Regions from separate parts of the uncultured Sphingobacterium sp. genome, predicted to be linked through region 2. Evidence: riboswitches for the same ligand, from Rfam matches in the RefSeq annotation. Region 2 holds a riboswitch; the other holds the start of a gene.

Region 1 (7,997 bases), on a different contig from region 2:
TGCTTTCGGTTTTGCTACTCAGCTGGGAATTGATTTTAAGCTATCTGAAAAATATTTCGTGAATTTGGATGCGAAGTATATTCTTTTAAAAACAGATGTCAATGTTGATGCATCAAATCTTGCACCTAGCTTATCCATACCGGCAAAAGTTGACATCAATCCCTTCCTGCTCGGCTTTGGAGTCGGCATGAAATTCTAATCACTTGGCTCATTGCCTATCCTATATGTATCGAGGCCTCTTCCAATATTTTAGAAGAGGCCTCATCTGGTTTTTTTACCTCAAGTATAGCAGTCAATTTGCCGTTTATGCAGACTGCGTAAATTTGGTTCAGTGTGTCATCAAAATTATTCTACTCCGTACCAATTTTGATATTGCTGTCTCAAGCGCTCAACACGTGCCAATCGCTTGGTATCTTTTGCTTCCAATAAAATAGCCTTGTACCGGTCCACCGAGTCCAAACCGGTCTGAATATCATTCCACTCGAAGCTCAGGTTTTTCTTATCCATCACCAACTGATGTAGATACTCCATATTTTCAGCCACATAATCAAGGTTTCGGTCCATCATCCTGTTGGCTAGCTGAGGTTGTCCCGAACGATATAGACTGTCAATAATATCGGCATAATTGATGGCATCCGACATCGCATATACGCGATCAGGTAATTGATCGTATGCTTTTTTCGCTACTTCCCCAGCTTGTTTGACCTGACCATTGGCCAAGAGCATCCGGGCGGCTTTTCCAAATATATCGCGGGCGTACATACTTGTAAAGCGAAACGAATCAGTATCTAAATACTGTGCATTTTTAACATTGCCCCACTGATATGTATGCATAATATTGTTATATAATGCTTCCATGTTAACTAGCCCGGCCTGCTCATTTCGTTTTCCTGTCGACTGATCTGCAGCAGCAACAGGCATCAATCGGGAAGTAAAGCCCTCATTGACCAGGTATTTATCCAGGCCCAATTTAATGTCACTTGGCAACATGTTCGAAAAATAAATCGGTCTGTCCCAATGGTTATTTTCAAGCACCGATAACAGGGTTAAATCCGCCCTGGTCAGATGATCATTCGGAATTTCCCATTCCATTGCAGAAACAATAGCATCCTGAAAATAAGCCGGAACCGCATTTTTCTTAACCACCTCCTCTTTATCAACGCGCAATTGGACTTTCTTGGAAGGGAAATAGTTTTCCATATCACCTGAATTCAGCTGAACTTTATACTCCGGATCATCCGATGTGACAAACTGCAATAATTGCTGTATATCCACCGCATTATCAAGCTGTCTATCCACAAAAGGGATATAATCACGAACGCCTTTTTTCGTCTTTTCAGCTGGGATCGTCACGGGAAGACCTGCCGCTTGATACGTCGGCTGCTTCGCCTGCTGCATATACCAATCGCCAGTCAGATAACTTAATACCACAACCCGAACATCCGGCCGTACTCCTTCCACTTCTTGCAAATACCATACAGGAAATGTATCATGATCTCCATAGGTAAATAGAATAGCATTTGGAGCGCAGGATTCTAAATAATTACGTGCCATATCCCTTGCCAGCGATTTTTCAGAACGATTATGATCATCCCAATTTTGATGGGCCAAAATAATAGGACCGCCCAATAAAGCGAAAGAAATACCTGTCGCTAACGCGTACCGTGTTTGTACAAAACGATTGAGAAACCGAACAAATGCTATTGCTCCCAGTCCGATCCAGATCGCAAACGCATAAAAAGATCCTACGTAAGCATAATCTCGTTCCCGAGGTTGCATAGGAGTTTGGTTGAGATAAACAACGATCGCTATTCCCGTAAACACAAACAGTAAGGTCAAGACCAAGGTATAAGGTTTATTGTTTCGGTACAACCAGATCGCTCCGGCTATTCCCAGTAGCAATGGAAGGAAAAAATAGGTATTTCGGCTCGGGTCATGCTCCTGTGATTGGGATATTTTATCTTGCCCTCCCAAACGCCAATTATCCAATGGTTTAATCCCCGACAACCAGTTGCCGTCACTATAGGTCCCATACCCTTGCCTGTCATTCTGTCTACCGACAAAATTCCACAAGAAATATCGGGTGTACATATCGCCCAGTTGAAAATTAAAAAAAAACTTAAAATTATCAGAGAACTGTGGCTGCTGCCCCTCCTTCAAATTGAGGTAACTCTTATAATAAGCCTGATGGGCTCCATCTTGACTATATATGCGGGGAAAGAAAGTTTCCTTATCAAACGTATACTTATCGACCTGACTAAAAGGAATATACCCTGATTCATCTTTGCGATAACCGGTTTTACTCTCGACACCAACGACTTGTGAATCATAATTGGGTCCTTTGAATAAAGGTTCCCGGATATATTGCTCCCGGCTCAGATAACCCAAAAAAGAAAACACATTGTCCGGCGCATTATTGTTTAACGACGGATTGGCTTTTCCACGGATCAAAACCATGGTATAGGAGCTATAACCAAATAGAATAAAACAAAAGACCAGCAGCCCGGTATGCAGTGTGTATTGCCGCTTTTTATAAGAATAATATAGCCCATAAATGAGGAAGCTCCCCAACAGCAGACAAAAGAAGAAGATGCCTGAGCCAAAGCCCAAACCTAGCGAGTTTACAAACAAGAGGTCTACCTTAGCTGCGAGACCGACCAACCATTGAATAATTCCCCACAAAACGGCCCCCAAGATCAGCACTCCAACCAAGAAAGCTTTTATTGTACCTTTCGCACTAACCTGTCCTGCCCTTCTGAAATAGACAACCATCGCTATAGCCGGAATTGCTAACAGATTTAATAAGTGCACTCCGATCGAAAGGCCCATAACAAAAGCAATAAAAACCAGCCAACGATCGCTACCTTCCTCATCTGCACGGACTTCCCACTTTAAAATTGCCCAAAAAACAATCGCTGTACACAATGAAGACATCGCATATACCTCGGATTCAACAGCCGAATACCAGAATGAATCACTGAAGCAGAAAGCCATTGCACCAACTAAGCCCGCAGCAAAAATTTGGAAATAATTCGATAATTGAACTTTCTCTTGCCTGTTGAGTATCTTTTTGGCAATTGCTGTTATTGTCCAGAATAAAAATGTAACAGTAAGCCCACTGCAGATTGCGGATCCAATATTCATCCAATAGGCGATTTTACCTGCATTACCCAAAGCCAGGTTGGAAAATATATTCTGAATAAGAAGAAATAATGGTGCTCCCGGTTGGTGTGCCACTTCCAGCTTGTAGGCACAGGCAATAAATTCACCACAATCCCACCAGCTTACCGTCTTTTCAACGGTGGCGATATATACACATGTAGCAATTAGTCCGCAAGCAAAGCCGAGTAGAGAATTTAATCTAGTGTACGTCATAAGGTCAATTTGGTCTATTGTTAAAATCCTTTTTAGCACTTTAAGTTAAAAAGTTATCCTGACTCCAATAAGTTAATTAACACTATTTAACACAAGTATCTGACTATAAACAGGCTATTAAACCAAACAGGCTATTAAACCCTAAATATAGAGATCGACCTAAACCACACTATCAAAATTCTGGACATATTTTAGGCTTTCACAACGAATACTACCATAAAAAAAGGGAGCTTATGCGCTCCCTTTTCGTTTTATTTTTATGAGTTAGGCTAGTTTTTCGACAATCTTCTTTGTTGGACCAGGATTACTCATCGTATAGAAATGTAAAACCGGAGCGCCAAATTTAATTAGCTCCTGACATTGTTGCACCAACCACTCTTCACCTACTTGTCTGACGTCGGCATTCGTTTTACATGCTGAGACAGCATCGCTCAGTTCCTCCGGAATATCTAAATGAAATATCCTTGGTAAGGTCACCAACTGTTTTTTCGTTGTCAGTGGTTTTAACCCTGGAATAATAGGGACATGGATTCCGTTGTCCCTACATTTTGTTACAAACTCCTTGTATTTTTCAACATTAAAGAACATCTGAGTCACAATAAACTCTGCTCCCATATCGACTTTTTGTTTCAGGTATTTAAAATCAGTATTGAAATTTGGCGATTCAAAATGCTTTTCGGGATAGCCCGCTACTCCGATGCAAAAATCAGTCTTTTCCGATGTGATAATGTCTTCATGCAGATACTTTCCTTTATTCATATCAGTTACCTGTTCCAGTAGGTCTGTTGCAAAAGCATGTCCACCATCGGTCGGTATAAAATCGGCATCGCCCTTACGTGCATCTCCCCGCAATACCAAGACGTTATCTATCCCCAGAAAGTTCAAATCGATCAATGCATTTTCAGTTTCCTCTTTTGTAAAACCACCACATATCAAATGGGGCACCGCATCTACCTTATATTTATTCATGATTGCAGCACATATCGCCACTGTTCCAGGACGTTTACGATAGGAAACGCGTTCTAGTAATCCACTCGCATGCTCTTTATAGATATAATCTTCCCGGTGGTAGGTTACGTCGATAAAAGGAGGTTTAAACTCCATCAGTTCATCCATGGTTTTAAAAATACTTTGGATGCCCTGCCCTTTCGCCGGTGGCAATAGCTCAAAAGAAAACAATGTTTTTCCTTTGGCATTCTGGATATGATCGATAATCTTCATTAAAAAACTGTTTTTAGTTTGGTTGGCTTACATCGAAACGCACACGTCGAGGAATCGTTTATCTACATGTAACTTATCTTTCCCACATGGAGTAGGGTAGAATTTAGCACCTTGAACAATACAGGTTGCTAAGGCTTCAACGGGTCTAGTCCCTCGGCCTTTCTCTATAAGCGTTGCTAATATCGTTTTAAAAAATCAAAAGACAAAAATATTTTTTCGAAAAAGCAAAAATAGCGGTAAAAAGATTGCAATAAATACGGCTTCAGGTTTATTTCCAGGCAACAACAGGAATTTAGGCTCCACCAAATATAAAAGACTCTAAAAAAAGATAAAATTAACGGTCGAGGATCATCGACAACGAAGCGACTGACTACGCCACAATAGATTGGCTAAAGATTCGCCGCCAGGGAATTCCGTAGATTTTTGAGATAAAATGTAATCAGTAAGAGTCCCGTAACATGGTACTCCTCTTTCGATCCATATTTAAAACCATCAAATAAATATTTGTAGGCGAGTAATGCATTTTTTTCGTTGTAAAATAACTCTTTCCAAGAATCGGGAACATCTGCCCATGCCTTGAGCACGATGCCATTCTCAGCATAAATAATGGGTGATTCAACACCATCCATTCGATAATCGTGATGTGTGCCTGAACTTGATATGTGCTGGAAATAAGCGATAGAATAATCTACAAAATTCAATGCCCTGGCTTTTATCTCCATTTCACTTTCTGATTTTACAGGGGCATTTCGCCATAGATTCACTTGGCTATCAAATTTGCTCGGGGTCTCCCGGATAGGGGTTTTATCTAACGCAAAGTTGATATAAAGTTTTTCACTTGTGGGCACACGTGCTGAGCTAAACTGTGAAAAATCACCTCTCAGCTGAACAAAATCGTTTTTTACCTTAACAATATCCAAAGCGAGACTACCCTTTTTCTCATCGGTCAATTCTAATCGATCGCCGTCGAATCTATACTTACCGAAGAGTAGGATATCATCGATCGCCATGACAAATTTGTCTTTATCATGGAGGGAGAGAAAGGACCGGTATATCGTAGGGTCATTACCATAGACATCTGCCTCCACATTTTGGGGTGATTCTCTTTTTACTTTATGATACTCCTCATTTGAATAGCCCAATATCATTTGGTAATTGCCTTCAGGAAAGTCCTTTTTCTTCCCAAAGAAAGCACAAGAAGACAACGAGAATAGGAATAGCAGCAGTAATAACGGTTTCAAAATAAATCAATAATTATGGCCAGTAATAATATACAGACCAAGATAAGAAATTACTGCAATAGTTCGTATACCGCTATTTATTTGAATAAGCTTGGGGATATGCTTATTCTTTATAAAGATCCACCAAGCCCTCTGGCAATTCAACTTCAATGATCTCCTCTTCGCCATCGATTCCTAAGATTAAATCATCGGACAATGGGAACATCAGTTCTTTACCGTCCATATTTACCGAAGCGACAAATTGCTGTGGAAATTCCTGAACATCTGTTATTTGCCCCAATTCACCATGGTTTTCATCAATCACTAAAAAACCGATTAAATCAGTATATCTAAAATCATCTGGATCGCGCTCGGGCATCTTATCATTGGAAAGATATAGCTTTTTACGTACAAGTACTTGAGCCTTATCGATATGATCCACATCCTCAAATGTCACATACGCTGTACTATTTTTTTGAAATTTAATGGTATCAACAAAATAAGGAACAAGTTTTTTGTTCACTTCCACAAAGACAACATCGATATTCAAACTCTCGTATTCCTCGAATTCAAAAAATAGTTGTACTTCTCCTTTAAGACCTCTTGTTTTACTGATGTAACCGATGTAAAAGCTTTGATCAATAGTCATATATTTCGTATTTAGCGATTAGCTGTGAGACATGATTTGGCAAACCATTAGCCTATTGGCTGTTTCAAAAAAAGCCGGCTCAAGATTGAGTCGGCTTTCTCGAATACTTTATGAAAGAATTAACCTTCAGTTTCTTCTGATGCAGGAGCTTCAGTCTCTTCAGCAGCAGTTTCTTCCGCTACAGGAGCATTTTTAGCAGCTACAGCAGCAGCTTTTTCTTCTTTTTTCTTAGCTTCAGCCACTAAAGCAGCTTTTTTAGCTTCAGCTTTAGTTTGTGCTAAACCATCTTTTTTACCAGAGATTCTTGCATCATTAGCTTCAGTCCAAGCTGTAAATTTAGCTTCAGCAGCAGCTTCATCAAAAGCACCTTTTTTCACACCACCTTGCAAGTGTTTTTTGTAAAGAACACCTTTGTAAGAAAGGATAGCGCGAGCAGTGTCAGTTGGTTGAGCACCTTTATTCATCCAATCCAAAGCTTTTTCAAAATCCAAAACGATAGTTGCTGGATTTGTGTTTGGGTTGTAAGAACCAATACGTTCGATGAATTTACCGTCACGTGGAGCGCGAGAATCCGCTACGACTACGTGGTAAAAAGGACGTCCTTTTTTACCGTGTCTTTGCAATCTGATTTTAGTTGCCATTTTTTAATTTTATTTTATGTATTCAACATATCCCCCGAGCTTCATACTAGAGGGGATGCAAAGATAGTTATTTTTTTCTAATCATCATTATAATTTAATAAAACTTCACTGAAAACGACAGGGTTAGCTCTTATCAACAAGCTCTTTCAACCGTAATACCTACCCCTTAGGCCTTCATCTTTTCTTGCTTCCATACTAGCAGCTACAACAAACTTTTCAAAAATCAAGACAAAAAACAGCTCCTTCCTTCAAAAGGACATCTTTACCAAATGTAAACAGGATGAACCGTTTGGGTACAGTGCCTTCGAAATAGTCATCGACATTTTTGCCAATTCACTTTTTACTTTCTACCTTCATTCTATGAAATCTGTTGCGCCATTAAAAATACTAAAAGCTTCAGCCGGTTCGGGAAAAACCTTTAGCTTGACTTTACACTATCTCACACTCCTACTCTCCAACGAGAATAGCTATAAGGAGATTTTGGCGGTGACATTCACCAATAAAGCAACCGCCGAGATGAAGGAACGTATCCTCTCGGTACTCCATGGCTTGGCAACAGGCAATCGGAGTCCTAAAATTGAAGATTTCAGAAAGCTTTTACTCCAGCAGCAGCCAGACTGGAATCCGCATCTGGTACAGGAGAAAGCTTTTCGGGTGTATCGACGTATCCTACATGACTACAGTCATTTTACCATAAGTACAATTGATGGTTTTTCCCAAAAAGTCATTCGTGCATTTACGTATGAACTCAATCTTGATGCTGCTTATAAGATTGAAATGAATGTCAATAAAGTGAAAAATGACCTGACAGTCATGCTTAATCAATTGCTGGATGAACGACCCGACCTACTGGATTGGATTATCGCTTATGCGGAAAAGAAAATAGCAAAA
Region 2 (7,997 bases):
GTAATTCATTGTCATAGTACTCTTCTAAATTCCGTATAATGGGAATACTTCCGCAAACGGCACCTTCATACAATAAACTGGTGCCATATTCATGTTGGATATCAACCAGCTCTTCCAAATGGCTTGCAATCATTTTTTTATTGGCAGATACCACATTTTTTCCCGATTTCAAGGCACGAACAGTTAGTTGATAGGCCGCTTCGGCATCATCTATCAGTTCGACAACAGTATTAATTTCTGGGTCACCTAAAATTGTTTCGGCATCGGTAGAAAATAGATCTGCTGGTAACGAGCGCTTTTTATCTCCGTTTTTAATGACAAATTTCTTGATCTCCAGATTAAGGTTTTTGGTTTTGATGATATCGTAAAGACCTTGGCCTACTACACCAAACCCAAACATCCCTATTGTTAATTTATTACTCATATCTCTTCTTAAATTCTCTTATATATTATTTATTCTCTTATACTAATTCGTTGATGTATTCTTTTTGTTCCCGCAGAAAGCTGCTGATGATTTTAGTGAGTTTTTTTGTTTCGATCAAAAATCCATCGTGGCCATAAGTAGACTCAATCTCCTGATAGTGGGCATTCGGAATATGTTGAGCGATGAATTGTTGCTCTTGTGGAGGAAACAACAAATCTGTATTGACGCTCAGCACTAAAGTTGGACAGTCGATGCTCGCTAGAGCGGATTCGATAGATCGTCTCCCACGACCTAAATTATGGCTGTCCATTGCTTTGGTTAGGAAGTAATAGCTGTACGCATTATAGCGTTTTACCAATTTTTCACCCTGATAGTTTTGATAGGAGGATGCTTTATAATGATCGAGTTTTTCGTTATCATCCTCCTTTTGTGTGTTGGCATACGTTGTATAGTTGCGGTAAGACAACAGTGCCATAGCGCGTGCAACTTTTAAACCCTTAGCTCCGCCGTCGGGATGATTGGCGTAAAAGGTTCGATCAGTTGTAATGGCAAGACGTTGACTTTCATTGAATGCAATACCCCATGGTGAATGGACGGCATTTGTTCCAACAACGATTAGATGGTTGATGGCTATACTGTGCGATACAGCCCATTCCAATGCTTGTTGACCGCCCAATGAGCCCCCAATAAGGATCTCTATTTGTTTGATATCCAGGTGGTCTGCAAGAAATTGATGTGCATTGATCAAATCTCTTACTGTAAATTCAGGAAAAGATAGGTAATAAGGCTGTCCAGTAGCTGGGTTTACAGATAGCGGATTACTGCTATTATATGCTGATCCTATGACATTGGCGCAGATAATATAATAATCGTTTGAATCAAATAATTCACCTGTTCCAAAAAGACCTGACCACCAATCCAGTACATCTGCATTGGCCGTTAGTGCATGGCAAACCCAGATCACATTACTGCGATCTGCATTGGGTTTGCCAAATGTTTCATAACTGATTTGTAAATCAGTAAGCTCTCTTCCATTTTCAAATACAAAAGGCTCCGGGTGCAGATAAATATGCTTACTCATTTTACGTTTAAGTTTAGGCCGAAAAAATCTGATTATTTAATTTTATCAAAAGCTTGTTGTAAATCAGCTTTGATGTCATCAATATGTTCTATTCCGACAGAAAGACGTAATAAACCTTTGAACACTCCAGCATTGGCTTGATCTTCATCACTTAATTGTTGGTGAGTAGTCGCTGCTGGATGGATAATCAATGACTTCGTATCGCCAACATTGGCCAGGTGACTGATCAATTCTAAACTGTCGATAAAGCTATTGGCCTTCTGTGCTGCGTCACCTTTGAGTTGGAAAGAAAGTACTGCACCATAGCCATTTTTAAGGTATTTTTGTGCGTTAGCGAAGCTCGGAGAGCTTTTTAAGCCCGGATAGTTTACTTTTTCTACCTGTGGATGCGCCTCAAGCCATTTAGCTACCTCTAAAGTGTTGTCTACATGGCGTTGCACCCGCAAAGACAGGGTTTCAAGGCCTTGTAATAATAAGAATGAATTGAAAGGGGAGAGTGCTGGTCCGAAATCCCGAAGCCCTTCCACACGTGCCCGAATGGCAAATTGAATATTTCCAAACGGTCCGCCTTCACCGAAAACTTCGGAAAAAACTAAGCCATGATAGCCTTCAGATGGTTCGGAAAATTGAGGGTATTTTCCGTTGCCCCAATTGTAGTTTCCGCCGTCGACGATGACACCTCCAATGCTTGTGCCATGTCCACCGATCCATTTAGTTGCCGATTCAACAACCACATTTGCACCATACTCCAAAGGTTTAAATAAATAACCCCCAGCTCCAAAAGTATTATCGACGATTAACGGTAAGTCATATTTTTTTGCTACTGCAGCAATTTTCTCAAAGTCTGGAATATTGAAACTTGGGTTTCCAATTGTTTCAACATAGATGGCCTTTGTTTTATCATCAATGAGGGCTTCAATTTTATCTGCCTCGGCGTCCGTTGCAAATCGAGCTTCGATGCCCAGGCGTTTAAAAGAAACTTTAAACTGGTTGAATGTACCGCCGTATAAGTTGGATCCGGCAACAAAATTGTCACCACTTTCCAAGATATTATTTAATGCAATAAACTGTGCCGCCTGGCCAGACGCAACAGCAACAGCCGCGACTCCACCTTCAAGTGCCGCAATACGTTGTTCGAAAACATCCGTAGTAGGATTCATAATCCGTGTATAAATATTGCCGAACTGCTTTAATGCAAATAAGTTTGCGCCGTGTTCGGCATTTTCAAATACAAAAGATGTTGTTTGATATATAGGAACTGCTCTAGATCCCGTAGTAGGGTCAGCGACTTGGCCAGCGTGAACCTGAAGAGTTTCGAATTTTAAATTTTTGTTTGAAGACATAATATATCAGATTTTAAGGGTTCAAAAAGAAATTGCTAAGTAAAAAGAGAAGCATACACACCTCCTTGAAGGGTCTGTTAAATCTTTATCCAAGAAAAAGGAAATGATTTTTAACAAGCATGGAAGTGCATATGCATACGCATTCGCATCAATACAGTTGTATGATGGCTTACACTTTCGCTTATCGTGCGGCTCACTTGTGTTGAACCTGAATTTTTAATGGACTTCAGTAGTTTAATAATCATTGTCTTATGTTATTTATATGCTCCAAAACGATATTGTTTTGGACAGGAATTGGCACCTTTTCAAACAAATTGAAGGTTGCCAGTGGGTCATTGAGCCAGTCTCTCGCCACTTCTTTATAAATCAAGACCTACTGATTAAGGGAGGTGTTGATTAGAAATCTTCTTTCGAAGACGATACAAATATAAACTCTTTTTTTATTAAAGCAAAAGAAAAGCTGTTTTTTAGTTAAAGGAATTTTGAATAACATACGCATCGGATCGCATATTGTCCGATGAAACTTGATAAGTAACTGCCAATCGGATATTATGATTTCTTTAAGTTGATCCGTTCTGCAATTTGATTTAAATCTGTTAAAAGAGGTTTAAGTGCATCAATTCTACTATGGATATCATACGTCAGGTGGCGATTCGTCTTTTTGCTTAACGATAGCGAAAGACCCACCAAATGGGAGTTGACCTGATAAGAGAGTGCCTGAAAATGGTGGATATGTGACCAATCCATCCATTTGTGTTCGGGTTCTTTTTTCATTTGATTGATAGCGTCTGAAAACAGGGCCATGGCAGTCTGCGCTTTTTTGCGAGCCAGCCGTATATCAAACGAACTTTGTCTCTCGTCCGACAGACGGTTATTGATGATCTGGAAATAATGTTCGTTGTAAAGGGATACTTCTTTTGCCAGCTGAACCATGCCTGTGCTCTGGCGTACGGGGATCAAGAAATAACCTGCTATAGCTAAGAATGCTCCAATGAGTGTGAAAAGTATTCGGCTGCCTAAAATGAGATTGATATTGCCTTCAAACAAATTGAGCGCAATTACAATTCCCAAGGTAATAAAGATGACACTGACCATATAATTAGATCGATTGAATAAAAAGAATCCGAAAAGACCTAATGCAGCTATGGTAAGGAGAGCCGGGAGAAAATGAATAGCAATTAAGCAGAATATGCCAACGATTATACCCGAGAATGTGCCTACAATACGCTCTATATTACGCTTTTTTGTCATTGAAAATGCTGGTCTGGCAACAATAGCGATCGTCAGTAAGATCCAATAGGTATATTTAAAATCCAAAAATAAAATACCGATCAATGCGCCTGTTCCAAAAAGAAGAGCCATCCGAACGGCAAATCGAAAAAGCGGGTTATTCAGATGGAGTTTACTTTTTAGATCAGCGAAATTGCACAAAGGTCGATTGATAAATTGTTGGTACTCACTGCTGTCAATCTTATCCTGGATTTCCTGATTTTGATAAAAAGCCACCTGAATTCGGTTGAGTACTTCAATAATTGCTTCGATGTTGCTTATGATCGAACATAATATACTTTTTGCTTGACCGGCCTGCTCTTCTTGAATTTCTTTTAAATCCTGTAAGAGGGCATTAATTTTAAAGTTATTGTGATATAATTGATGTGCATACCGAAACCGCTTGTTAGGTTGTGAAAAGCTATCAATTTCTAAAGCTAATAATTTGATTGTTTGACGAATTAAAGGGAGGCTGCCTGTGTCTGCAAGGTTTTTGCGAATCGCATCATAATCGTGATCAAGTGCAATAATTAACTCATGGAGGTCAATTAACCCATAAACTTGACTGAGCCAATAATTGCTTTTATGCCACTGTTGGCTTATGATTTTTTTTTCTCGAAAAAGAAGGGACCTGATTTGTTCCTGTTGTTCGCTGATCTGGCCATGAATTTTGCCTACGCGACTGTACGTAATATTCAAAGGAATATCGGGATCGTAAGACTGGGATCGTATCAATAGAAATTGGGATAATCCATGAAAACCATTGGCCATCGCATGTTTTAGCGAGCGATAAGGTTGTATATAGGCCTGTAAAAGGCTAAAAAAGTAATATATAATGGATCCTGTTGTAATCTGTAAACTAACTGCAAGAGGGGGTTGCGGGGCCATTCCGATCACAAAACTCATGAGAATCAATGTCATGTTTCCAATTGCAGCATAACGAGCTCCAAAAATACCGTATAACGTACATATAAAACCGGCCGCCGCTAGCAATATAACCAAGGGCCAATGATACGGAAATACAATCGCTGTAAACAATGATGCAACGAAAAAGGTGGGAATACATACGAGAGCAGAAGAAAGTTTATCTTTTCTGTTTCCAGGAGGATCTGTGAGTGTTGTTAACAACGATCCGACACCGATTCCAATTGCCGTGCTCGCTTGCGCTCCCAATAAGTAGATCGCTAAACTTGGCAAGATGCTGATGGAAACATTACGTAATGCGTCTCCAGAATGCTCGCCATGCATAAATCGTATCATAAGGATATAAATACGGTAGAATCTTTTCTTCAATGATACAGTGCTCATTAATCAGTTTACTAATTTTCTGTGCAAAAATACAAATATTATGCTTAATATTTTTTGTATACAATTTATTTGTTTTGATTTTTGTTTGTTTTTTGAATTTTTATTTTGATTCGATGTACTTTTCTTGAGCTGTGCTTTTTGGAGATTCAAGATTAGCTGGGATGATTTTACCGGCTTTAGCATCGATCAGTGAAGGATATGGTTTACCGATGTTATTTGGTTGTCTACCGAGTGAATCGGACGATCTATCTATTTCTACTAGTCAACGTGTAATGAATACACGAGGTTTGTTGTCATTATTATGAAGTTGACTATCTAATCGATAGCCTAAAGAAATTACATTATGAAACCACAAAAAATTAAATTGCTCTTATTTTCTCTTATTTTATTCCTGTTTTCTATTGCCGGACCCGTTTCAGCACAGTCTGACGGGGGAAGATTACGTACAGTCGTTGTTGGACAAGACAACCAGCCTATTGTGGCTGCAAATATTTCACTATTTCGGAAGCCCAATGATATCTTGTTAAAAGGAACTTTATCCAACGAAAATGGAGAAATTGTGTTATCTGCGATCCCCGAGGGCAAGTATAGCCTACAGGTGTCCACGGTAGGGTATGCTGTTTATCGTTCTGCTGAAATGGTCGTAAATACGGGAGATCTCAAGGTGCTGGATACGATTCGTTTACAAGTGGAAAGTAAAGTGTTGAGTGAGGCGCAGGTGATCGGTAAGAAGCCATTGATTGAAAGTCATCTCGATAAAGTTGTCCTCAATGTCGAAAACAGTATTTTGGCAACAGGGAATAACGCATTGGAGCTCCTGCAAAAGGTTCCAGGAGTAACTTTAGACAACAAAAAGATCAATCTACGTGGAAAAAGTAATGTGATTATCATGATTGATGGTAAGCCTACTTATCTTTCTGCTGATGAAGTATCGCGATTATTGGAAAATACGGCTTCCAATGCAATAGCGTCGATCGAAGTACTGACCAATCCACCCGCAAAATACGATGCCGCAGGGAATGCAGGAATTATTAATATTAAGACAAAGAAGAATACGCAATTTGGAAGTAATGTTAGTTTAAACCTCAATTTAGGGCAAGGTAAATATACAAAGGCGGATGGTGGCTTTTTAATAAACCATCGTAACAATTGGGTAAACTTATTTTCTTCTTATAACTACGCAAATGCCTTAGGATTTAATGATTTAGATATCGATAGAGCTGTAGATACCAAAACCGGGACGACTTTTTTTAATTCGGATTCTTATTCGAAATTCCGTTATCGAGGCCATAATTTCAAATTTGCGGCAGATTTTAACCTGGGGAAAGAGGAGGTCATTGGATTTGTGGTTAATGGTAACGTAAGTAATGGCCATTCAACACGCGAGGGAAGCAATCTGATCGCCTCTCAAAAAGGAAAGCTTGATTCGATTGTATTAGGAAGCAATTTGTCAGATTTTAAATACCATTACCTCACTTATAATCTTAACTATAAAAAGACATTTGATACCTTAGGGACTGAATTGACCGTTAATGGGGATTATTCATATTCGAAAAATAATGACAATAGCACTGTTGGAAACCGTTTTTTGGACGCAAATTGGGAGGAATTTAAATCACCGAATATTTTTCGGAATGATATGCTTTCTAAGACAAAAATATTAGTTTTTAAAACCGATTTTGTGCATCCTTTTAATAAAACGACGAAACTTGAGGCGGGCTTAAAATATAGCCGCGTAAAAACAGATAATAATTTGTTGTACGAAGATCAGGATCAGCAAGGCGAGTTTGTGCAAAATAATGGTCAAAGTAATCAGTTTTTATATAATGAAAATATAGCTGCAGCTTATTTCAGCCTAAATAAATCGTTCGGAAAGTTTTCGGTACAAACTGGACTGCGTGTTGAAAATACGAGCTCCCTGGGAAATTCGGTAACGCTAGGGCAACAAACAAAACGGACCTATACCGATTTTTTCCCATCAATATTTGTACAGCAACAGATTAATGATAATCACAAGCTTGGTGCGAGTTATAGCAGACGTATTGACCGCCCTGATTATGGGTCATTGAATCCCTTTGTGTATTATTTGGATCAATACACGTATCAGTATGGTAACCCTTATTTAAATCCACAATATACTAATTCGTATGAAGTAAATTATACTTTTAAAGATCGCTATTTATTGAGTTTGGGCTACAAGAGGACCAACGATGCCATCACTCAGGTCATAGAAAGCAATTCGGAGACCAAAGCTATTGCACAGACAGACCGAAATCTGGCTTATTTTGATTATTACAACGTGAATGTCAATATACCAGTTAAGCTTTTTAAATGGTGGAGTATTTCTAACAATGCCAGCGCTTTTTATAATAAGTTTAGTTTTGATGAGCACTCCGGAGCGCAACGCCAATTGGAAAAGTTATCTTTCCAGGTAAGTTCCAATCATGATATTCGAATTGGGGAAACAACAAATCTGGAGCTGACAGCCAATTATTTTTCGCCAGCAGTTTATGGGGTATTTAGTTTTCAGTCTTACTATGGTATCGATCTAGGGGCTGGAAAAACATTTCTT

The links. A riboswitch is a leader RNA that binds a small molecule or an ion and turns the genes downstream of it on or off. The one in region 2 is predicted to bind S-adenosylmethionine.
Region 1: linked by a shared signal. The riboswitch ahead of metF (methylenetetrahydrofolate reductase [NAD(P)H]) and the one ahead of ACHWSC_RS02410 (O-acetylhomoserine aminocarboxypropyltransferase/cysteine synthase family protein) in region 2 are both predicted to bind S-adenosylmethionine.

What each region holds. Positions count from the first base shown of each region.
Region 1 covers NZ_CAXYKD010000005.1:172,868-180,864, reverse strand. Annotated here, with positions in the region: gene ACHWSC_RS04255 (OmpW family protein) at 1-199, shown strand, start outside; gene ACHWSC_RS04250 (DUF2723 domain-containing protein) at 346-3,375, opposite strand; gene metF (methylenetetrahydrofolate reductase [NAD(P)H]) at 3,640-4,596, opposite strand; SAM riboswitch class I at 4,667-4,769, opposite strand; gene ACHWSC_RS04240 (hypothetical protein) at 4,986-5,837, opposite strand; gene rimM (ribosome maturation factor RimM) at 5,941-6,465, opposite strand; gene ACHWSC_RS04230 (30S ribosomal protein S16) at 6,585-7,106, opposite strand; gene ACHWSC_RS04225 (UvrD-helicase domain-containing protein) at 7,467-7,997, shown strand, end outside.
Region 2 covers NZ_CAXYKD010000003.1:96,213-104,209, reverse strand. Annotated here, with positions in the region: gene ACHWSC_RS02420 (homoserine dehydrogenase) at 1-424, opposite strand, end outside; gene metX (homoserine O-acetyltransferase) at 462-1,505, opposite strand; gene ACHWSC_RS02410 (O-acetylhomoserine aminocarboxypropyltransferase/cysteine synthase family protein) at 1,538-2,848, opposite strand; SAM riboswitch class I at 3,104-3,216, opposite strand; gene ACHWSC_RS02405 (FUSC family membrane protein) at 3,398-5,425, opposite strand; gene ACHWSC_RS02400 (TonB-dependent receptor domain-containing protein) at 5,769-7,997, shown strand, end outside.